3 regions of the Thalassospira sp. SM2505 genome follow, and region 2 is predicted to be linked to each of the others. Evidence: riboswitches for the same ligand, from Rfam matches in the RefSeq annotation. Region 2 holds a riboswitch; each other region holds the start of a gene.

What was found. A riboswitch is a leader RNA that binds a small molecule or an ion and turns the genes downstream of it on or off. The one in region 2 is predicted to bind cobalamin.
Positions count from the first base shown of each region.
Region 1: another riboswitch for cobalamin. It lies ahead of cobU (bifunctional adenosylcobinamide kinase/adenosylcobinamide-phosphate guanylyltransferase); the one in region 2 lies ahead of ACTU44_RS12365 (DUF4198 domain-containing protein).
Region 3: another riboswitch for cobalamin. It lies ahead of cobT (nicotinate-nucleotide--dimethylbenzimidazole phosphoribosyltransferase); the one in region 2 lies ahead of ACTU44_RS12365 (DUF4198 domain-containing protein).

Region 1 covers NZ_CM142731.1:261,753-269,890, reverse strand. Annotated here, with positions in the region: gene ACTU44_RS01195 (EAL domain-containing protein) at 1-174, shown strand, start outside; gene cobT (nicotinate-nucleotide--dimethylbenzimidazole phosphoribosyltransferase) at 236-1,270, opposite strand; gene cobS (adenosylcobinamide-GDP ribazoletransferase) at 1,536-2,357, shown strand; gene ACTU44_RS01180 (histidine phosphatase family protein) at 2,418-3,029, shown strand; gene ACTU44_RS01175 (hypothetical protein) at 3,144-3,818, opposite strand; cobalamin riboswitch at 4,062-4,251, shown strand; gene cobU (bifunctional adenosylcobinamide kinase/adenosylcobinamide-phosphate guanylyltransferase) at 4,308-4,835, shown strand; gene cobW (cobalamin biosynthesis protein CobW) at 4,870-5,910, shown strand; gene cobN (cobaltochelatase subunit CobN) at 6,004-8,138, shown strand, end outside.
Region 2 covers NZ_CM142731.1:2,637,007-2,645,144, reverse strand. Annotated here, with positions in the region: gene ACTU44_RS12395 (right-handed parallel beta-helix repeat-containing protein) at 1-365, opposite strand, end outside; gene ACTU44_RS12390 (MFS transporter) at 615-2,078, opposite strand; gene ACTU44_RS12385 (energy-coupling factor ABC transporter ATP-binding protein) at 2,149-2,865, opposite strand; gene cbiQ (cobalt ECF transporter T component CbiQ) at 2,849-3,646, opposite strand; gene ACTU44_RS12375 (cobalt ABC transporter permease) at 3,643-4,260, opposite strand; gene cbiM (cobalt transporter CbiM) at 4,253-4,927, opposite strand; gene ACTU44_RS12365 (DUF4198 domain-containing protein) at 4,946-5,746, opposite strand; cobalamin riboswitch at 5,914-6,106, opposite strand; gene ACTU44_RS12360 (DUF924 family protein) at 6,258-6,800, shown strand; gene ACTU44_RS12355 (glycosyl transferase family protein) at 6,869-7,933, opposite strand; gene yaaA (peroxide stress protein YaaA) at 7,958-8,138, opposite strand, start outside.
Region 3 covers NZ_CM142731.1:4,333,398-4,341,535, reverse strand. Annotated here, with positions in the region: gene ACTU44_RS20300 (multiheme c-type cytochrome) at 1-678, opposite strand, end outside; gene ACTU44_RS20295 (hypothetical protein) at 675-1,211, opposite strand; gene ACTU44_RS20290 (imelysin family protein) at 1,280-2,335, opposite strand; cobalamin riboswitch at 2,658-2,791, shown strand; gene cobT (nicotinate-nucleotide--dimethylbenzimidazole phosphoribosyltransferase) at 2,880-3,953, shown strand; gene ACTU44_RS20280 (methyl-accepting chemotaxis protein) at 4,024-5,109, opposite strand; gene ACTU44_RS20275 (RrF2 family transcriptional regulator) at 5,274-5,723, opposite strand; gene ACTU44_RS20270 (c-type cytochrome) at 6,079-6,531, shown strand; gene ACTU44_RS20265 (cbb3-type cytochrome c oxidase subunit I) at 6,558-7,901, shown strand; gene ACTU44_RS20260 (CbbQ/NirQ/NorQ/GpvN family protein) at 8,027-8,138, shown strand, end outside.

The sequences.
Region 1 (8,138 bases), 2.3 Mb from region 2:
GACGAAGAGCATCGCGAAGCCATGCGGGCTGCGGTTGCTGAATCTGGTGATACGCGTGTGATTCTTTGCCGTTGCGATGATGAACGGGCCATCAAGTTTGGCCATTCAATCAATATCACCATGTTCCAGGGCCGCCATGTCGAGCACCTGATGAGCGAGCGGACAAAAAAATAGCGCCGGTTGCCTCCGGCGCTATCCTGTCGATAACATCACTTATCGCATCGCCTGGAAAAGCTTACGCCTCTTCCTTGCCATCAATGCCGGCTTTTTCAAAGGTTGCCATGCCGTTGTGGCATTCGGCTGCCGAACGCAGAAGCGGGATGGCAAGTGCGGCACCTGATCCCTCGCCAAGGCGCATGCCAAAATCAATCAGGGCCTTTTTACCAAGCTTGTCGAGCAAGCGGATATGCCCCGGCTCGGCTGAAACATGACCGACAAGGCAGTGATCGAGCGCATCAGCACGCACCGCAGCAAGAACAGCAGCCGCCGCACAGGAAACATAGCCATCAAGCAAAACCGGCACCCGTGAATAACGCGCAGCAATAATCGCACCAGCCATGGCGGCGATTTCACGACCGCCGACACAGCGCAACACATCAAGCCCGTCATGCATCTGGTTTTTATGCAGGATGATGGCATCGCCAACCACGCGGGTCTTGAGTGTGAGTGCGGCATCATCAATCCCGGTGCCCCGGCCTGTCCATTCGGCCGGGGTTCCGCCATAAAGCGCATGTGCAATTGCGGCGGCCGCGGTGGTATTGCCAATCCCCATTTCACCCGGAACAAACAGATCAAGGCCCTTTTCGATTGCGCTCATGCCAAAGGCCATGGCTTCTGCGCAGCCTTCATCATCCATCGCCGGTTCCTGGCTGAAATCATTGGTCGGGATTTCAAGGGCAACTTCCATCACCCGCAATTCCGCATCAACCGATTTGCAAATCTGGTTGATGGCCGCCCCGCCATTGATGAAGTTTTCGACCATCTGCTGGTTCACACTTGGCGGAAAGGCCGAAACTCCCTGCGCGACCACACCGTGGCTTCCGGCAAAGACCGTAACGCGTGGACGCGACATGCGCGGACGCGATGTTCCCTGCCAACCTGCAAGCCACAAGCTGAATTCTTCCAGTCGCCCAAGCGATCCGGCCGGCTTGGTCAGGGTCGGTTCGCGTTCGAGTACCGCTGCCTGTGCGTCGCTATCCACACCGGGCAATTCAGCCAGAAGGGTGCGGATCTCATCAAGGTTTTGGGGCGGGTGCTTGGCATTGAACATATTGGTCTCCGGCTGGCGGCATTTCGTCGAAAGCGTGTTCCGCTTGGCTTCTGAGATGGTAAGGACTAGGTTCAGAAACCAATCAAATGGTGCGTCTTGCTGTTCATCAGGTTTCTGGTTTCCCGGTGCGGGGCAGCTTCCATCAGATGGCAGGATGACAGGCGCCGGGGAAATCGGCCTCAAACTAGGCCCATGTGCAACAGAATGCCAGTTCGAATATCGGAATTTGACGGTGCCCGAAGATCATAACCAAAACGAAACAAATATGCAAAGCACAGATCAACCGGATGCGAAGTCAAAGGAATTTGGCCGCGAAACCATCGCAGATACGTCTGTTTTGACCGACTTCTGGCGGGCCATGGCTTTGCTGAGCCGGGTGCCGGTTTACCATATTGATGACTTTCGTCCTGTCATGATTGCACGATCGGTCTGGTGCTGGCCGCTTGTTGGTCTGGTGCTGGCCGGATTTGCTTTGCTTCCTGCCATGCTGGCCCATTACCTGACCGGAAATGCGGTCATATTTGCAATCTTTGCAGTTGCGTCCATGGTGCTATTGACCGGGGCCATGCATGAAGACGGTCTTGCCGATTGCGCAGACGGCTTTGGCGGTGGTGTCGATCAGGCCCGCAAACTGGAAATCATGCGCGACAGTACGGTTGGTACTTATGGCGTGGTTGCCTTGATACTTGGTCTGGTATTGCGTCTGACCCTGATTACGGCGGCTGCGGATATGGGCAAGGGGGCGGTTATTTTCCTGGTTGTCGCGGTAATTTCACGTGCCGCCATACCGGTTATGATGCGTATCCTGCCCCCGGCGCGCGATAATGGTCTGGGCAAGGGGGCGGGACGGCCCGACGGGCTGCCGATCCTGATTGGATTTGCGATTGCGGCTGCGATTGTTCTCGTCCTTTCCGGCATTGTTGCAACGCTTGCGGTTAGTTGCGGCGTTGCCCTTGCCATTTGTCTGGTCCGGCTGGTTGCCAAATGGCAGATTGGCGGGCAAACAGGCGACGTTTTGGGTGCAACGCAAATCTGTGCCGAGCTGTTTGCCGGTATCGGATTTATCGCAGCGATGACCATGGCATGATGGTAAGATGACAGCGTTTGCGATCCTTCATCACCAAAGCCCGATTGGTCTGAGGAATATATGATCAAAGCTGAAACAACGCGCTGGTGGCTGGTGCGACATGCCCCGGTCGAGAACCCGGAACGTCTGGTTTACGGCCGCAGCGACATGCCCGCTGATTTGTCTGATGAAAAGAAATTACGTGCAGTCGCCCGCCATTTACCGCGCGATGCGGTCTGGGTCACAAGTCATCTTTCCCGAACTCTTGATACCGCGCTCAAGCTTCAGGAAGTTATTGACGAAGACGTTGTGCCAACGCGCGAAAGCGGCTTTTCCGAACAGCATTTCGGCGCGTGGGAGCTGCAGCACTGGAATGATCTTCCCAAAGGTGAAACCACGCAGTTCTGGACCGATTTCGCCCGTCAGCAACCACCCAATGGCGAAAGCTTCGCCGATGTGGTCGACCGGGTTGGTCCGATTTTCAATCGTCTGAACCGATACTGGGCCGGGCGCGATATCGTTGCGGTCATTCATGGCGGAACGATCCGGGCGATCATGGCCAATGCCCTTGGCTTGTCGCTTGAGGCGGCCCTGTCATTTCATATTGATACGCTGAGCCTGACCAAGCTTGAATATATTGACGGGGTTGATCTGCCCGGCTGGCGGATCACCGGTGTTAATCAAACTTACTAAAACCGGAAACTGTGGTGTCACCATCTCGGCCCTGCAGATCCAGAAACGGCATCTATCCCGTTTGAGATGATGCCGTTTCTGGTTCTGGCCGGATCAATTTCCGGATGGTCGCGTTCAGGCCGATTGTAGTTCTGCTTTTGGGGAAAGATCGTCAAAAGCCTGTTCGGCCAGATATCGATCAAGTAGATCTGCCGAAATGTCATACTTTTCGCAGATCGCGGTCACGTCCTGAAGATAGGCCTCATAATAGGGCATCGGACGGCTGCGCGACTTGTTGCGCAAATTGGCAACATTCGGAAAATCTTCGGACAATGCCGTATTTTCAATCACCTGAATAACATTGTCGTCGATAATGGCTGCTGGCATGCCGCAATAGGTCTTGCCGCAGGCCGAGAGCATTTTGCTTGCGGTCGGAACCGAAATGCCCGGCTGGGCCAGCAATTCGTTCAGCTCTTCTTCGCCGAAATCGGAAATCGACATCAGGGTAATCAATGTCGGAAGGTCGCGGACAAGCAGTGACAATGCATTCACACGGATGCCTCGGGAATGGGACCAGATAATGGTTCCAATCACGCCCTTGGAGGCATCAAGCGCAAAGATGTTGCGAACATCACGCCGCGAAAGCGTGATCTCTGAATCCGTCGCATATTCGTGCAAAAAGGTCTGAAACGCGCGATTTTCAGAGTTCAAACGTTCAAGCAAGCCAAGCCACATATCCTTTCGGGACGATGTAACCCAGCTTGGCGTGTTCGGTTTTCGGATTTTCGATAGTTGTGCAGAAACTGCCATCTGATTATGAAAAATTCCAGTTAACCCCAAGATCCAGTTGCCACATTTTTTCTGTGGCACACCGGGTTATGATGGTTTTTGTCCCGGCGATCCCACTGGAAGGTGATTTTGTCTCACTCTAATTCCAGCGTGATAATATTATGTTCTCTTAAAGGAGGGCTCCCCTCAAGAAGACAATTCTTACAAATACTGACCTTTCGATTAGGGTGCTTCGCCAATTGGAGAATGCCCTTTGGGTTCAGAACCAAACCTGTTAGGTTCGGCGCACCGTTCGGTGATGGGAAATCGGTGCGATGCCGATGCTGCCCCCGCAACTGTATCGGGTTGGGTGATCCAGATGGACGCAAGGTCGTTCATCAGCCACCGGGAAACCGGGAAGGCGGATTGCTTTCATGCCCGCAGCCAGGAAACCAGCCGAAGGTGTCACCAATCAAAAACCGGTGGCGACGCAATCGGGCCTCGGTGGGAGGCCATGGCGAGGAACAGACAATGACCCAAAATGACCCGCTTGGCGGGACGCACCTGATCCTTGGTGGTGCACGATCGGGTAAAAGTCGGTTTGCCGAAAACATCATCAATCATGCCGGTGGCGGGATTTATGTCGCGACGGGTCGGGCATGGGATGATGAAATGGCCAACCGCATCGACCTTCACAAACAGTCGCGCGGCGATCTTTGGCAAACGATTGAGGAACCCCTTGATCTTTGTGGCACGCTTGCAACCTGCAACCGAACGGGCGCAAAGCCGGTTCTGGTTGATTGCCTGACCTTGTGGCTGACCAATCTGATGCTTGAAGATCGCGACATTGATGCGGAATTTGATCAGCTTTGCGAACTGATCCCGACATTGAAGATTCCGGTTTTGCTGGTATCAAACGAAGTCGGTTTCGGCATTGTTCCGGAAAATGCAATGGCACGGACCTTTCGTGACCATGCCGGACGGCTGCATCAACGCATCGCTGAACTGGTTGATCGGGTGACACTGGTGGTCGCAGGCATCCCGATGCAGGTCAAATAACAAGTTAATGTATTGATTTTTAAGGATTTATAAGATGGCGCAATTGGGAAAAATCCCGGCAACGGTTATCACCGGTTTTCTGGGTGCGGGCAAGACAACCATGATCCGCAACATGCTGGAAAATGCCAATGGCAAACGTATCGCCCTGATCATCAATGAATTTGGCGATCTTGGTGTTGATCGTGGTATCATCAATGGCTGCGGCATCGAAGGTTGTGCCGAGGATGATGTCGTTGAACTGGCAAACGGGTGCATTTGCTGCACGGTCGCAGATGATTTCCTGCCGACCATTCGCGGGCTGATTGATCGCGAAACACCGCCTGATCACATCGTGATTGAAACATCTGGTCTGGCTTTGCCGAAACCGCTGGTCAAGGCGTTTAACTGGCCGGAAGTCCGGTCGCGTGTGACCGTGGACGGGGTGGTTGCGGTTCTTGATGGCGCGGCCCTGCGCGACGGTCTGTTTGCCCATGACCATCATGCGGTTCAGGCACAGCGCGAGGCTGATGAAAATCTTGACCATGAAAGCCCGCTTGAAGAATTGTTCGAAGAACAGCTTCATTGCGCGGATATGGTGGTTTTGAACAAAACCGATCTTCTGACCGACGAAGAACGCGCCAAGGTCGAAGCCGACATTCGGGCAGAGCTGAAAAGACCATCGGTCAAGATTATCGCAACCGAACATTCCCGCGTTGAAAACGCCATTCTGCTGGGGCTTGGTGCCGCTGCCGAAGATGACCTTGATAGCCGCCCAAGCCATCACGACGATGGTCATGAGCATGATCACGATGACTTTGAAAGCTTTGTGGTGTCGCTTGATGCGGTCAATGATCCGGCGGCTCTGGAAAAGCGCCTGGTCGATGTTGTCCGCCAGTTTGATGTTCTGCGCATCAAGGGTTTCCTTGATATCCCCGGCAAGCCGATGCGCCATGTGGTTCAGGGTGTTGGCGAACGTTTCCAGCGTTACTTTGATCGCCCGTGGGCAGAAACGGAAAACCGCCGCTCCGAGCTGGTGGTGATCGGTCTGCATGGACTGGATCGCGCCGCCATCGAGACCGCGATCAAGGCGGCCTGAGGCCGTCTTTCCAAAGACAGATTAATCTGATCGATACCGGGTGTTTTGCATCCGGTATCGATGCCTTTGACGACGTAAAAGACGGAATTTCAAATGCATCTTTTGGCAGCTCAGCCCGGAATGGTTACCGATGGCAGCGAGGCGGTGGACCTTGGTCAGGAACCGGGGGATGTCGTGATCCTGTCTGCTGCCGAGTCCGAGCTTGCCTGTCTTGCCGGGGCGCAGGCGCGGTTGATCGATGCCTTTGGTGATGACGTTCCATCCTTGCGTCTGGCCAGCCTTTTGCAGCTTGGCCACAATATGTCGGTCGATCTGTATGTCGATGATGTATTAAGCGATGCCAAATTCATCATTGTGCGCATTCTGGGCGGGCGCGGTTACTGGGAATATGGCGTCGAGCAACTGGTTGCCATGGCGCGCACCAGGGACATTCCATTGGTTCTGCTGCCGGGTGATGATCAACCCGATGCCGAACTGCTTTCGCTTTCGACGCTCAGAGGCAGTGAATATCAGCATATCTGGCGCTATCTGATTGAAGGTGGCCCGCAAAATTCCGAGAATTTACTTCGCCTTATATATGAAAAGTTAAATGTAAATGTGAGCTGGAACTGGTCCCCAGCCGCCCCTTTGGTCAAGGCGGGTGGCTATTGGCCGGGAAAATCCCACGCAAATCTTGATGAAATCCGGTCAAACTGGGTTAAAGATCAACCGGTTACACCGGTAATCTTCTATCGATCCCTGGTGCAGGCCGGGAATCTCGACGTAATTGACGCACTGGTTGAAGAACTTTGTGTCAACCATCTCAATCCATTACCAATTTTTGTCGCCAGCCTTAAGGACCCGGTGGCAAGTGCGCTGGTTAGTGACTGGTTATCGGAAACATGCGCCGATTTGATCCTCAATACCACCGGGTTTGCGCTTTCCGTTCCGGGATCGGAACGACTTGACGGGCCGTTTGATACAGTCGATGCCCCGGTCTTTCAGGTGGTGCTGTCGGGTGGCAGCGAAGAAGCCTGGCGCGATGGCGTGAACGGCTTGGCCGCACGGGATATTGCGATGAATGTCGCCCTGCCCGAAGTTGACGGCCGTATTCTGGCACGTGCCATTTCGTTCAAGGGATCGGCGGGCAAGGACGACCTGACGCAGATCGATCTGGTCAAATATATCCCGGTACGTGATCGCGTGGCCTTCACGGCCAAACTTGCCGCCAACTGGATCAGGCTGCGTACCACTGATGCCCCGCACCGCAAGATCGCCATGGTCATGGCGAACTATCCCAACAAGGATGCCCGTCTGGGAAATGGTGTCGGGCTTGATACCCCGGCTGGCATGATTGAAACCCTGTGTGCCATGCAGGCAGAGGGGTATGAGCTTACCGATGTGCCCGATAATGGCGACGCCCTGATTTCGGCGGTGAAGGCCGGACCGACCAACGATTTCAAATCCCTTGCCGGACGCGACATACGCGTGACCTTGCCGATGGCAAAATACCGGACCGCGTTTGAGGAATTGCCAAAATCCATTCGGGATCAGGTGACGGATGCCTGGGGCGACCCGAAGACCGATCCGTTTTATCTGTCCGATCAGGACAGCTTTGCGCTATCGATCCTGCCGATGGGCAATGTGGTGGTCGGGTTGCAGCCTGCGCGCGGCTATAATATTGATCCGCTTGAAAGCTATCACTCGCCCGATCTGGTGCCGCCGCATAACTATTTCGCCTTTTACATCTGGCTGCGCCATGTGTTTGGCGTCGATGCGATCATTCATTTTGGCAAGCACGGCAATATGGAATGGTTACCGGGCAAGTCACTGGCACTGTCCGAGGATTGCTTCCCCGAGGCGGTCTTTGGCCCAACCCCGCATTTCTATCCCTTTATCGTCAATGATCCGGGCGAAGGCACGCAGGCCAAACGCCGGGCACAGGCCGTGATCCTTGACCATTTGACCCCGCCCCTGACGCGGGCGGAAAGCTATGGCCCGCTCAAGGATCTCGAAGCACTGGTGGACGAATATTATGACGCTGCTGCGGTCGATCCGCGCCGTCTGGTGATCCTCAAACGCGATATTCTTGAGCTTGCCATTCGCATTGGCCTTGATCGTGATTGCGGAATCGAAGCCGGTGAAGACGAAGAAAGCGCGTTGGCCAAGCTTGATAACTATCTGTGCGAGCTCAAGGAACTGCAAATCCGCGATGGCCTGCATATCTTTGGCAAGGCCCCTGAGGGTGA
Region 2 (8,138 bases):
GCATAGGTTCCGTCTGATATATCAAGCCCCCTGAAGCTCAGGTTTCGGCTGTTTTCAATGTAAACTGCACTTGGCCAAGCGCGCGTAATATTGAGGTTCTCGATGCGGATATGCTCAACATCAATCAATTGAAAAACGGCGAAACGCGCCTGCCCCGGATTGCTTGCCGAGACGCTTGGATCGGGTTTTTGCGCAGCATCAAGAACGACACCGGTTTCGCCACGAACAACGATTGGGTTCCCTTGTTCGCCGCTGTGCGGAAACGGCATGGGCCGTTTGACACGATAGGTTCCGTCGATCAGACGGATAAGCTGTCCGGGTTTGCTGTTGACGATTGCCATTTCCAGCGTTGTTGTCGGACGCATTTTTGAATCAATCCAATGGTCCTTCCCGTCGTCTGAAACGTAAACAACTTCCACTGAACCGTCCCCTTCTATCTTTGCGTCAAGGAACGATACAGCAAAACATCACGACGCCAAGCATCTGTTTTAGCGTCCTTATTCAGAAATAATCGTGATCAGATGTCCGATATCACGGGTGACATCAGGGTGATCATCGGAATTGTCGGGATTGGTGTCCGGGTCTTGGCAAGACGCGCACGCCGATCAAAGCGCCTAGACCATTTCGCTACCATCAACCGGCCATCTTGTGTGATGACTATCAATGACGAAGCGATGCTTGTGCTTCACCGGTGGATGATAGTGTCGATGACGATGTTTTTGTTTATCGCAACCATGGTCGCGGGAATGAACACCATGAAGGTTCGGATTATTTTCCTGCATCACTTGCGCGTCACTACCATGAATATGGCCATGATGCGGGTCGTCATGATCATGGGGATGCTCATGCCAGAATCCCGGATGGCTATGATCAATTTCCAGCGGGTCCTGTTTGGGCCACAACATGATCGCCGCCATCGCACCAATCAGTGCCAGTCCACCTGATGCCATAAACGCAACCGAAAGATCAGCAAGGCTGCCAAGCCACCCCACAACCCCGTAGGCAATCAACCAGCCACCATGTGACAGCGCAAAATTTGCAGCGAAAAAAGCAGACCTGTCACCCGCTCCTGCTGATCGTTGAACCAATCGTCCGCCGGGTGTCTGTGCGAATGTGGTCCCTGCCCCTGCCAGCACCCACAATGCGGCAAATGCGATGGCAGTTTGTACCCCGTTCACAATCAACATCGCCCCGATCAGCATGACCAATGCTGCGGCAAATATCCCGAACATCATCAAGCGGCGTTCACCACATGCATCAATCATTTTCGGAATGATAAAAGCCGCAATCATTGACCCACCGCCGGCACAGGCCAGAAAGACCGTGGTCAAAATGTCGGTCCCGCCAAGCACAGAACGGGTCAGGACGACTGTGTTGACGATGATCATCGCACCAACACAGGAAACAGCAAAATGCACGGCCAGAAGACCACGTAGTCGCGGTGTTTTCAAATAAGCCATCACACCAAAACGGGTATTGGCATAAACACCGCCTTCACGATCAGTCGCAGCAGCACGAGGAATTGACGTTGAGACAATCAGAATGGCTGAAAGCGCAAATGTAAGACTGTTTGCCATGAACAGGCTGTCAAACGACCAGACAAACAACAAAGCAGCTGCCAGTGCCGGGCTTATCAGGTTCTCCAGATCATAAGCCAGCCGGGCATATGAAAGACCCTTGGTGTAGGTTCTCTCGTCTTCCAGGATTTCTGGAATGATCGCCTGAAACACCGGAGTGAAAGCTGCTGACGCTGCATTCACGACAAAGACCAGAACAAAAACCTGCCATATCTGATCAACAAATGGCAGGCACAGAACAATCGTAGCACGCAGAATATCAAGCCCGACAAGCCAAGCCCGACGGGGCAGCAAATGCGCCATACCACCGGCAACGGGTGCAATCACCAGATACGCCACCATCTTCAGAACCAGAATTGAGCCAAGCACCCGGCCGGCATCCGCGCCGGCAAGGTCATAGGCCAACAGCGACAAGGCAACCGTCGTCAGACCGGTCCCGATCAGGGATGTAACCTGAGCAGAGAAGAGATGCCGAAAGGCAGCAATGGAGAACGGTGACATGGTGGGCGTTGTCCTTGGCTACATTTCAGATGGCGGGTCAAATCCGATTACAGGGCTTTGAAAACATAGCTTATACTGACTCTGCCTGTTGCCGGGCACGTTCGGAAGCCGTGCATTTCTTGGCTGGAAGCTGTTTGGCTTCGGACATTTTTCCTGCCCGCAGCTCCAGGGTGCGGGTTGCCAGTTTCCTGCGAAAATGCGGATCATGAGACACAAGGATCATCGCTTGGGGCAGCTCAAGCAGGATTTCTTCAAGCCGTTGCAGGTTTTCTTCATCAAGCGCATTTGTCGGCTCATCAAGAAGAAGAACATCAGGTTTCATTGCAAGCACCGCAGCAACAGAAACCAGCCGTTTTTCACCACCTGAGAGTTCGTGCGTGATGCGTTCACGCAAATGTTTGAGATGAAGCTGATCCAGAACATCGTCGACGATCGCCAATGCTTCTTCCCTGCTTGCACCGAGATTAAGCGGGCCGAAGGCAATATCTTCGACAACCGTTGGGCAAAACAGTTGATCATCCGGGTCCTGAACGATGAAGCCAACCCGACAACGAAGATCATGAAAATCTGCATCAGAAACGCGTTTTTGTCCGAATGCACTGATTTCTCCACCAAGCGGCTTGATCAACCCGACAAGGATACGAAGCAAGGTACTTTTCCCGGCCCCATTGGGCCCGGTGATAAACAGACGTTCATTTGCTGAAAGTGACAGGCTGACACGATCAAGAACACTATGTCCTGCCCGGTATCCATAGGAAATATCGTTTAGTTCAATAAGCAAGGACATAAATACGATCCATCAGGATAAGGGCCGCGATCATAACGAAAAAGGTTGCACCAAGGATGGCATCACGCCTGCGAAACACCAGCTGATCAATCATCGGGAAATGTCCACTAAACCCCCGGCATTTCATGGCCTCAAGCACACGTTCTGCCCGCTCAAGCGACCGAACAAGTAACATACCGAACAGGTAACCGAATGATCGATAGGTATGGAACGTGTTTCGTGCCTTGAACCCGCGCAGCTTCATCGCCATCCGCAGACGGTGATACTCATCATGCAGTACCGAAATGTAACGCACCGTGAACATCATCAGATGCACCAGTGCCGCCGGGCACCTTAACCGGTACAAGGTATGCCCCAAGGTTACAGGCGTCAGCCCCGAAAGCAGGCTAAGCATCATCAGAACAACCGCGTTTGCCCGGATCCCGATCAGGACAGCATGTAAAAGGCCTTCCTTACTGGCGTCCGCGCCCAGCATCGAAAACATCGGTGTTCCAGGCGTGGTAAACGGCAACATGACCAACATGACAATAATGAAGCCGTCCATTGCCGCCATACGCTTCAAGGTCAGTCGAAGTGGCAGATCGGTCAGCAACATTGTGGCAATGGCGATGACAAAGGCACCAAGGGCAAATTCGATCTGTTGCAAGGACACCACCATCACAGCAAACAGACAAGCAGCCACAACACGCACGCGTGGATCAAACGATCCAACAAAGGATGGTGGTTTAACCCCGCCTCCTCGCGCGCTTAACGGCTGGTCATGCCCGAATAAATGACTCATGGCTTTGACGCTTCGGCTTTCAACCGTCTGGCAGCAATGTAATATGCGATCCCGAAGAACCCGAATATATAGCCAATACCCCCAAGAACCGATTGGAGATCATTCTTCTCCTTATAGGCGGTAATTTCGCGCCGAAGGGGCCGAAGTTCATCACGAACAATGGCGGCTATGGCTTCTTCCTGTTCTCGGCTTATCGCGACATTCCCGGAACGGCTTGAACCATCCGGGCCAGCTTGTTTTATGCTGGTTTTTTCATTTGCTCGCGATTGCGCTTCGCCCGTCAGCCCGGCCTGGTCGGACAAATCAGAAATGGCAAAGCCTGCCTCGGCGATGTGCCCGGCGCCCAGATCCGCCCGAAAGACCAGATCGACCTTCTCGCTTGGCGTATAGATAAAAAATCCGTCCCCATCGGTCATGACCTGATCGATCTTATTCCCCAGATTGTCAAAGACCTCAACCACCGTATCGGCAGCCATATCTCCGTTGGAGAACCCGATTTCCCCTTCGACATTCGAACCACTTGGAAAGACAGACGCGATCACCTTATGCGCCTGAGCCCCATGCGCGCCGAACATAACCCCGGCAATAATGATCCCTGTGGCCAGCTTAGCCATTGTTGGCCTCATTTGCCTGTTCAGCAAGGATGATCGAGCTTTGCACCGCATATTCATTGGCCTGATCACCGGTCATCAGCAAGGCCGGTTTGACTTTCATGATCAGATACACGGCAGCGGCAGAAACAAAGCCTTCAACAGCCATGATCGGAATATGGGCAAAGAACACGAGTTTGGCGGCCGGAATGAACGCATCCCCGCTCAGCGTCAGGGAAATCGCCACAAACAACGTGGTCAACGAGATAGAAAGTGCCCCGGCAATGCCGCCCCAAACAGCAGCAGCCGTCGGGTTGCTGCGCGCAACGACACCACGGAACATGAATCCGGCAATCACAGCCGGGAAGGCAATATTGACCGTATTGACCCCAAGAACCGTAAGACCGCCAAATCCGAAGAAAATCGCCTGTAACAACAGCCCGACAAAAAGTGCGGGAAATGCCGTCCAACCAAGAACAAGACCGGCAAGGCCGCTCATGATCAGATGAACACTTGAGGGCCCCACCGGGACGTGAATAAGCGAGGCCACAAAAAACGTTGCCGACAGCACACCGGTTGCCGGAATTTTATCGATCGGGAGCTTGCGCAACCCAAGACCAAGTCCGGCAACCGCAAGAACCCCGCCCCCAATCAGAACTTCAGGAGCCAGTGCCCCGTCCACAATATGCATCTGTTTTTGTCCCCACGCCTATTTCACATCATAGGCACGAACCCACAGGACTGCATCCTGAGAAAGCTCTTTACCGTTGAATTCTTTATCAGGGCCACTGCCAAGTGCCGCAAATCCCCAAAACCCGGCTTTGGGAATACCGAAGGTGAAATAGCCGTTTTCATCGGTAAGCGCCACAATAGCCCCACCGGGCATTGGTTTTGCAGTTGGCTCCTTCGGTCGGCCATTTGCCATATCCGGTTCGGCAGCCATGTATTCAACTTCCACCTCGACACCGGAAACCGGCTGCCCGTCACTCAGAACACGACCACTAAAAGTCGACCCGGCGACGATGTTGGTCGGTCTGTTTAGCGGCAAAATTTCCGTTTTCAGCCCTTGTGCTTCCATCCAGTCCGTCGGAATTTCATTCCGGTTCACATAGGATTTTGTAATCTGCTGGATATAGATATCTTCGCTTTGTTCGTAATATGGCGCAGGCACAACCACCATGACGTAATCGCCACTGCGTTTGAGTGTCAGCGTGCCATCAAATGCCGCCGCCGAGTTCTCAGACCCGGTAAACGTCGTCGGAGAAAGCGTTGATTCCAAATCGATCTTTTCACCACGATGAATAACGTAGAACTCAATCGGATTGGCCATATCCATGACATGTCCGTTTTCAAACGGATGCCAGAAGATCAGCTTGACCGGAACATCACCAGCAGCGGCCTGATTGACTTCCGGAGTATATACCAACTGGAAATGGGCCTGTGCGGCCAATGGCATCAATAATATAAAACAGACGCTTGCAACAGCGCACCTGCCAACGGTCTTAAACATATAATCGTCTCTTCCACGAACGATGCATACCGGGCAACTGCCCGACACGCAGTGTTAGGATAAAGAACGATAGGATGGCTGGAAGCAAGATACCGGTTAAACAAGACCGCATTTTCCCTGCAACCTGACGCTCACCCCGGCGTCCAACAGTTCAGCACCAGACAAGCCGTGTCTGGCAGTCAAAGGCAGGTCTCCTGGCTCACGGTTTTAAAAGCATTACGCCTTCCCGGTTCTCACCAGTGGCATGTGTAATGCTCGGACCGCTTACAGTTGCGGGGGCAGCCGTGGCATTGTCGTAACGCACCACGTTCCCTTTTAAGCCAATCCCGAAGGATCAGCACCCAAGACACAGGCATAATCCATGTCGGGATCATAACTGTCAACTCTTTGCCAAACCATTGGCCCACTATCTTTCGGATAGCATAACTTGACCGGTTGTTTGCCGCTGGCAAAAATTGCTTAACACACCGTATAACCATACGAAATGCATTCTGTTTAAGGGCTAAACGACATGAAACCTGAAACTGTTCTGGACTTCTGGTTCAAGGAACTTGATCAAAAACAGTGGTTTATCAAGGATACCTCACTTGACGCCCACATTTCCGAGCGGTTTTCGGACTTCCACACTGCGGCGCATGCAGGTGAACTCTATTCCTGGCGCGCGACTGCAAATGGCCGTCTGGCCGAGATCATTGTTCTTGACCAGTTTTCGCGAAACATGTTCCGCGACCAGCCGCAATCTTTTGCATCGGATACCGTGGCCCTGATACTGGCACAGGAAGCCGTGGCAAATGGAACGGACAAGAAACTGTCCAACGCGCAAGAGCGTGCATTTCTTTACATGCCCTATATGCATTCGGAATCTGAACTGATCCACGAAATCGCACTGGAACTGTTTGCCCAACCGGGGCTTGAGCATAACTACGAGTTCGAGATCAAACACAAAAGGATCATTGACCGTTTCGGCCGTTACCCGCATCGCAACGAGATTCTCGGGCGTGTATCCACCTCCGAAGAGCTGGCATTCCTCAAAGAACCTAATTCTTCGTTCTAAAATGCAAAAAAGGGACGGCAACCCGTCCCTTTTCTTTTGATCAGATGTGATGAGCTAGCAGTCAGCTATTAGCCGACATTGCGATCGCGTTTGTCCCACCATTCCTGAACCAACCTTTCGGCTTCGTCGATATAATCTGCCTTGCCTGCCAGGAATGCCGCCATTGCAGCACTCCCCTTGATCCGTGCTTCGGCACCAGAATCTTCGACATCTCCGCGCCAGACTGAAAGGAAGTGTTTCAGGGTTACCGGACTTTGCTCGTCGAGCTCTTTTTCCGTTTTGGACAGCATCGCAGGCCATCTGACGTCGCAAAGCTCACCGTTATCTAGCATGCGCAGGTCGACATGCTTGAAAGGCGTACGTTCTGCCTCACCGCCACCGCCCTTGATCACGCCGATCCGTGGAAGTTCAAGCAACTTTCCGGTTTCACGATGCACATCAAGAAAGGCCGGATGAAATACACCTAGGAAAGCCGCACGCGCCTGTAACGGATTAAGCAACCGCAGTAATGTATTGACCGGGCTTCGCAAACCCAGCAACGACCGCAAGCCGATCAGTTCCTGCAATTTCGGATGCATGTGCCGCAATGGCAGATATGCGAACCCTTGGGCAGCGATATCTGATCTTGCTTCTTCTGCGGACATCGCGATTGGCAGTTTCAAGGCCTTGATCGCAGCTTCGGTGCCAACACCATTGACCAGATGGGAATTATATCCATGCATCAGGACCGGCACACCATTCTGCGACAACAAATGTGCCGAAAGTACAAACCAGGGCAAGCCGCGTGTACGCCCCGCCGCATAAGACGGCCAATCGAGCATCGGTCGCCCTTCTGCACCAGCGTCCTGACCATCATCAGGGTCAAGTCGGGCGGCCTTGCGGACAGCTTCGATCATGCCCGCAAGTTCATCGGGCGTTTCTGCCCGATAGCGCAGCATCAATAAGAAAGCCCCCAGTTGAATGGGTTCAACCTCGTCGCGCAGGATCATGGAAAAAGCGTCAAAAGCTTCCTCACGGGTCAGACTGCGTGAACGGCCCGGCCCCCGAAAGAATGTTCTCAAATACCCGGAAAACGGATGTGCCTCGGGCAGATGATTGTCATCCTCGAGCTGTTCAAGATGCTCGTCGGTCATTAGTTATCACCGAAATAGTTTGTGTTATTGGTCATGAACGCGGGTAAAGACCCACTCCGTCTCACTCGACAGGTCATCCTGATAGTAATAGCCATCAAGCTTGAACTTCTTCAAACCCTGCGGATTTTCCAGTCGATTGTCGATCATGTATCGTGCCATCATGCCACGGGCGCGCTTTGCTGAGAAGCCAACAACCTTGGCTGCC
Region 3 (8,138 bases), 1.7 Mb from region 2:
GCATCCGCCGCAGAAATCAGCGCTGGCAATCAGGGCATTGGTCTTGGCTGCACCAAAGGCACGGGCATGATCACGCGGTGCGGCAAGGATCATCGGGTTGGAGAGTTGATCGACACCGGTATTCACAGCTAGGGTAAGCGCCCCATTGCCTTCAAGAGGGTCGGCATGGGTAGCGGTATGGCACATGACGCAACTGATCCCTTCGGTCTCGGCGTCTGAAGGCATGACAGATTTGAAGCGATTGGTACGTCCTGCCAGAACTTCACCCGGTGCATGACATCCTTCGCAAAACCGTGCACGTTCGATCCCGTCACGGTGCAAGTTTTCATTGGCCTCTACAGCGCGTTCGTAAACTGTGTCGCGACCGGCTATGGCATGCAGCGACGGGGCCCACTCATCAAATTCCTTTTGATGACAGGTGGCACAGGTTGCGGCGGACTGAATTTTTGACGGATCGACAAGACGACCGTTATCGGTTTGCAGTCGCGACGGCCAGAAAGGCCGTTCTGCACCATTTTCATCCGGTCCAAAGGGCAACTGATAGAACGGGATATTGACAAGGTCGATGCCCGGTTCCGGCGCGGGAGGGCGTAGAAGATAAAGGGAAACGACAATCAGGATGCCAATGATACAGCCAGATATCAAAAGCGGGAGATTGGCTTTGAGTTGTCTTTTCATTTCTCCCCCCGGTTTGAATGCGGGGTCGGGTTGCACCAGTGCCGCAACCCCAGATGAATAACCAGACCGATCATGGCAGTGACGGCCCCCCATAAATGCAGAAAAGTCAGGAGATAGGTTGTTTCGAACTGCCAGAACCAGATTTTCCCGGTCAGGTAGATTGCAGGGGGCACGACCATCAGCCATCCGGTTGCGATGATCAGAATGTATTTTGCGATCAGCAACCAGCTCAGTCCGGTGAATATTTTGCGCTGACTTGTCGCGAGACCCTGTTTGATATGGCTCGCGACCCAGACAAGAAACAGGACAGTAAAAATCAGCCCGACAAATAGATGAAACAGCAAAACAGTTTCACCAGCGTTCCAGTTATGTCCGGCGAAGAATTCCAGATAAAGTCCGGTGCCAAGCAGGAGGGCAAAAAGATATGTCAGAACCTGCATCCGCGAGTTCGCGCGGATCAGGCTCATTACACCTGCACGTGCAGGAACGTACTGGACAGTTGAAAGCGGGAAAGTTGTGTTTTTTGTCGTCATGGCTGTTCTTGCTGGTCGTCAAGCCGGGCGGACTTCAATGTCCGCCGGCTTGATTGATGCGGGACAAATTAGCCGCGGATATTGACTTTGTTCTGGGCTGCGGCCTGCAGGATCATTGCGACAATCCGGTCGGCAATATCCTGGGCCTCGTTGCCCAGTGCATCGGCTTCTTCAATGCCGAATTTTTCACCGGACTTTTCGCGGGCATAGGTATCCTCAACCAGCGAAAGAAGTTCTTCGAAGCCTGATTTGATCCGGCTATCAAGGTCGGGATTATCAGCGGAAACAACTGGCGAGATGGCGTTGAAATACATTTTTTTGCACCCGCCCATGATCCCCTGAACATCGGCAAGGCGGCTTTGCGCGACAAAGGCACCGACTTCTCCGGTGATGAACTGGGATTCCTTCCACTCACCGAAATAGTCGCCAACTGTTGGTGTCATTGTCACAACCGAGGTAAAGGCATCGTCACGGTTCGGCTTCCAGACCGACATGTCGCTATGCAATTTTTTGGCCCAGTGCGTCAGGGCCTGTGCCGCACCAAGTCCGAGATTGGCATCAAAAAGCATTTCTCCCGGTGCTTGTTTGCCATCGTCATTGAGGTCTGCGACCAGCTTGATATGGCTTTCCTCCATGCCCCAGAACAGGGGTTCCGTGATGCCGTGGAAAAGGTTTCCCGGCCGGGAAAGCACGGTTCCGTCAGGGAGTGTCAGATCGTATTGGGCGATATCCTCGTTTTCGGTTCCGGGATTGCCAGCATCAAGGATCAGGTCATATTTTGCGGTTTCAGGGATCCCGGCAACGATACCTTCAATGGTTTCATACTGGTTGGATGCTTCTAGCCAGAGTGTTCGGATATTTTGTATCTGACCGGCCAGAACAGGGCCTTTGGCCTGCCAGGCAGCAGCATAGTTTCCATCATGTGATGCGATGATATCGGCATAGGCAGACACTGCATTTTCAAGCAAGCCTGCCTGCGAGATCAGTCGTTCATTATGATCAAGTGTAAACTGTTTGACATTCTCAAGGCCCCTGATTTCCGCATCATCAGTTGCAAAGGCATTGCCCGAGATTGCAAGACACGATGCCAGTGCGGCGGTCAGAAGAACGGGTTTCTTGAACATATTCCTACCTTTCAGATCAAAAAATGGCGGTTGCGGTAAAACAGACGGGGTTGCGAATACGGCCCGCCTGTTTCGCCGAATAATCGGTGCGGGAATATTTGTGATAACAATTATCATTTGCGAAAAGAGGCGAACTTGATGCTGGTCAAGTCAAACTGGTCGGGCTTTTATCGCGCCAAGCGATTTGACGATGATCAAGTTCACGGGCTGGTGCTGGTGTCTTAATCCATCGGTTACCCGCATTGAGCGAAAGGTCACGGGGGTTGGATCAAGGTCCGTGGCCGTGGCCTTTTGCCTTTGGGGAATAGTGAGTTTTGCTAACGGAATGCGGTGAAAATCCGCAGCGGTCCCGCCGCTGTAACCGGTATGCTGCAAACAATGCCAGAGCGGCAGTCACTGAATGAGCAATCCATTCGGGAAGGCAGTTTGGAGCGTTCCGACCGGGAGCCAGAAGACGAGTAAAACACGTTTCAACAAGATTGTGTGCCGATGGAAAAGGTCGTGGCAGAACTGCCGCAATCTTGCCTTTCCAGGAGAAGGTTGAATGTTGGAAACCCGTGCAAAGCACGAAAAGACAAATATTTCAGAGGGCATCCAGTCGCTTGATGATATCCGGGCGTTGCTCGGGTCATTGCCGATGGCCGATGAAGGGCCGGTGATCAAGGCACGGCAAAGGGACCTTGAACTGACAAAGCCGCGCGGCAGCCTGGGCAGACTTGAGGAAATTGTTTTCTGGTTGTGCCGGTGGCAACAAAGTGACGTTCCGCAAATGGATTACCCGCAAGTTTGTGTCTTTGCAGGAAACCATGGAATTGTGCAGCATGATGTTTCTGCTTTTCCACCGTCCGTCACGGCATTGATGGTTGATAACTTTGCAAAGGGCGGGGCCGCGATCAATCAGTTCAGTACGGAACTTGGGGCCGAGGTGACAGTGCGAGCCCTTGATCTGGACCGTCCGACCCGTGATTTCACCGTTGAAGCAGCGATGAGCGAAGATGAATGCGTTGATGCTTTTCGTATCGGCATGGAGGCAGTGAACCCGGATGCCTCGTTCCTGTGCCCGGGGGAAATGGGGATCGGGAATACAACATCTGCTGCGGCAATTTGCCATATCATGTGGGATGGTACGCCGGGCGACTGGGTAGGATCGGGAACAGGTATCAACCGCGATCAGTACAAGCGGAAGATCAATATCGTGAAGCAGGCAAAAGCCTGCCACGATATGTCGGTGAAAGATGGTCTGGACGTTTTGCGCTGTGTCGGAGGCCGGGAAATCGTTGCGATGGCCGGGGCGATTATCGCCGCCCGGCTGCTAAGCATTCCGGTTATGCTTGACGGGTTTATATGCAGTGCGGCAGCGGCCACACTGCATGAAACATCTTCCAAAAGCCTGATGCATTGCATGGTCGGGCATGGATCAGCGGAGCCGGGGCACAGGTTATTGCTGGACCGGATCAGAAAGCGTCCGTTGCTTGATCTTGACCTTCGTCTGGGCGAGGGCACCGGAGCCGTGCTTGCCGGGTTGATTGTCCGGGCTGCGGCACAGTGTCACAATAATATGGCAAGCTTCGGAGACATCGGGATTACTCGCGATACGCCATGTGAGAAGCAGGCTTAAAGGTATCAGGCCGACATCCTCTGGTCCGAAATATCGCCGGAGGATGTTGGCCTGAAAATATGTAAAGACGTTACGCCGCGTCCGTTAAAGATGTGCTTGACCGGGCTGCTTGGGCCGCCCGGTCCTTTCGGATCATGTTGCGCAAGCGCTGCATGACATCAAGGTTGTTATGTTCCATGGCTTGCAAGGACTGAAGGGCAAGATCAAGTTGCCCCTGACGATAAAAGCTCACGGCTTTGCGGGCATTGTCGTGGACTTGGCGATGCGGGATTTCAAGCGCCTTGAAATCAACCATATCGGCAAAAAGACCGTGGCCACTGCCATCGTAATACCACTGCCCCAATCGGCAGTCGGTTTCCGGCGGAAAGTCTGCTTCGGTTGCATCCGATAGCCCCATGAAAACCCGATAGACGGCAAGCTTGAGTTCAAGTTCTTCAAGGTTGGCTAGTTCTATTTCACTAAGAATGGCAGCCATCGACATTGCGGACTGTCCTTCGGTCGAAATATCAAGGATATGCTGGGTTCTTGTCAGAAGTGTATTGGCATCTGATTCCAGATCAGAAGCAGAGCCCGCATTGGTTTTCATGTCACGATCGGCACTATCGGCTTGTGACTGGATCTTACGAACCAGCTTGCCGATTTCCAAAGTTGCTTCGGTTGCGCGATTGGCCAATCCACGGACTTCGGTCGCGACAATCGCAAAGCCCTTTCCGGCTTCTCCGGCACGTGCGGCTTCGATGCTTGCATTGAATGCCAGGAGTTTGGTTTGACGCGACACATCATCAACCATCGAAAGAATAGAGCCGATTTGTCCGGCATTGTCATTTAGCGTGCTGATTTGTGCAGAGGCCGCACGGATGTGCTTGCTGATTTCTGTGATGTGCGATGACATGTTTTTCAGGCCGGTTTGGCTTTCACCGGATTGATGTCGGGCATCTTGATTGGCGCGACTGGTTTCAACCAGCAAGGCGGACAGGTCGGAAAAAGACTCGCGCACGGTAATCAGGGAGTCTCCAAAGGCAGCCAGATTTCCAAAAATGGATCGGGTGATCTTCTGTTCCTGCTCAAGCTCGGCGACACGCGCACGGAGAGCTTCCATTTCGTTTTCGCGGGAAAGGGAGGCCATATTGTTCTGGGTGGAAAGTGATTCGAACATAGCTGGTTTCCTTCGGTACATGTTCCGACATCTTTAAACATGTAAACAAAATACATGTTTAAAGATGTAATGTGAATACATGTTAAGGCATGGCAGCCTGTTTAAATTTGCAGGAACGCACTTATACGACGGGAAGCCGTGTTCCGCTTGAGGTGATCAGTGTCTCACACTGACGGCGAGGATTGAGAAAACAACGAGGATAATTGGGCTTGCGGCTTTAAAAGGTCCGCCAGACTGTAATTGTCGAGAGTCCGATAGAAGGCATTGCTTGCTTCCATCAAGGCATGTCGCAGGAAACAGGCACTTTCGATCCGGCATTCACCGTGATGTGCGGGGTCAAAGCAGGCGACAAGCGCCATGTCCTGTTCTGTATCCCGAACAATCTTGCCAATGCCAATTTCCGAAGGGACGCGACCGAGTCTCATGCCGCCGCCCTTGCCCCGAACGGTTTCAATCACCCCTGTGCGGGCCTGATGGTGAACGATCTTCATCAGATGATTGCGCGAAATTTCATAGGCATTGGCGATTTCATCAATCGTGACCAGACGATCCTGATGCAAGCCAAGATAGATCAGTACCCGCAGGGTGTAGTCGGTGAAGTGGGTCAGGCGCATGGCGAGCTCGATCCGTGTTCAGACGCAGATTTAAACATGTATATTCTACACTTCTTTTCTCGGCCAGCCAGCCCAATGCTGCGAAATTCAACGCGATAAAATGGTGTCCCCGTCGTGCAAGGTACGATCACAAAGGACTGGCGATCAAACCGTTCGACACCCTGTTTGGTCACATTCACCTGAAACCGGCAATTCTGCTCCGTTAGCTGTTCCCGCACATGCCCCCGCCAAATGGCGGGAATTTTTCGTTTGACGGCAATCAAGGAGCGAAATGCAGGCTTGGCAAATGATGCGAGAATGCCGTTTTGGGGACAGAGCGGCTTGGAACTGTCAATCGGAGTGAGGATTCGTTCAAATGTCGGAACGTCTGACAAAATCTGCCGCCCGAAACATCTTTTACGGCGGAACGATCTTCTTCCTGGTCATCTTTCTTGGACTGACCTTGCATAGCCACAACTATATCGTCAACGAGTCCAGCAATTCGGATCAGCTGACAGAATCTGTTGTAGCGGGCAAGCATATCTGGGAACGCAATTCCTGCATCAACTGCCACACCCTTCTGGGGGAAGGTGCCTATTATGCACCCGAACTTGGCAATGTCTGGGTGCGGTATGGCGGTAAGGATGATCCGGAAGGAGCGCGTGACATGCTCAAATCATGGATGCAGGCTCAGCCGTCAGGTATCGAGGGCCGTCGCCAGATGCCGCAATTCAACCTTTCAGATCAGGAACTGGAACAGCTTGTCGATTTCCTGAAATGGACCAGTGAAATCGATACGCAGAACTGGCCGCCTAACGAGGCGGGTTGACCGGTGCTGATGGAAACGAGGCTACAATGAAATATCAATCTCAAAAGGTTGCGCTATATTACATATATGGCGCACTGGCATTGTTCGCAGCCCAGATTCTGTTCGGTGTTGTTGCGGGCACTGTTTATGTTTTCCCCAATTTTCTGTCCGAATTGCTGCCGTTTAACGTCATCCGCATGATTCACACCAATGCGCTGATTGTGTGGCTGTTGATGGGGTATTTCGGCGCGGCATATTATTTGCTGCCCGAAGAATGCGAGACAGAGATTCACAGCCCCAAACTGGCGATTATCCAGTTCTGGCTGTTCATGATTGCAGCGGCCGCCGCTGTTGTCGGATATATCTTCGGCATCCACGAAGGCCGCGAGTTTCTTGAACAGCCGCTGCCGATCAAGGTCGGTATTGTCGTTGTGGCACTGATGTTCCTTTACAACACAACGATGACCTTGCTCAAAGGACGTAAAACAGCGGTTTCAAACGTCCTGATGATCGCATTGTGGTTTGTCGCATTGCTGTTCCTGTTTGCCTTCTACAACCCGTCCAACCTGGCCGTCGACAAGATGTACTGGTGGTATGTGGTGCATCTGTGGGTCGAAGGTGTCTGGGAACTGATCATGGCGTCAATCCTGGCCTTCCTGATGATCAAGATGACCGGTATCGACCGCGAAGTTGTTGAAAAATGGCTTTACGTCATGGTGTCTTTGACGCTGTTTACCGGCATCCTCGGGACCGGCCACCACTATTACTGGATCGGAACGCCGGGTTACTGGCAATGGATCGGTAATGTGTTTTCAACACTTGAGGTCGTGCCGTTCTTTGCCATGGTGATATTCTGTTTCTACATGGTGTGGAAAGGTGGCCGTGACCATCCGAACAAGGCTGCCCTGTTGTGGTCGCTTGGTTGTTCCGTGATGGCGTTTTTCGGGGCTGGCGTCTGGGGCTTCATGCATACCCTGTCGTCCATCAACTATTACACCCACGGTACACAGGTAACGGCAGCTCACGGGCATCTGGCCTTCTACGGGGCCTATGTGATGCTCAACCTTGCGATCTTTACCTATGCACTGCCGTATCTTCGCGGGCGTGAACCCTTTAACCAGCAGCTCAATATGTGGGGCTTCTGGATCACGACAAGCGGTATGGCATTCATGACCTTTACCCTGACTTTTGCCGGTGTTGTGCAAACTCATCTGCAACGCGTTCTGGGCATGAACTACATGGACGTTCAGGATCAGGTTGCCCTGTTTTATTGGATGCGTCTTGGGGCGGGTGTCGCGGTTCTGATTGGTGTTGTGCTGATCGTCTGGTCTTTGGTGGTGGTGCCCCGCGCATCTCGTGCCGCAACACGGATCAGCCAGCCGGCCGAATGACGGTAATCAAGTCAGAAAGACCTGGTTCGTGTTCTTTTAATTGGTGACACGCTGCTGGTAACGGCCGACCGGTTCTCGATGTCGGCCGTTACCTTTTTTGCCTTATCCAGTGCAGGAGCATTACGATGTCTACCGCTCTTAAACAGTCAACTCCCGAGGTTCCTGTTCCGTTTTACCAGCCGACCGGCAATGAAGAGCAGCTTTTTGAAGTTGCATGGCAACGCCATCTTCCTCTTC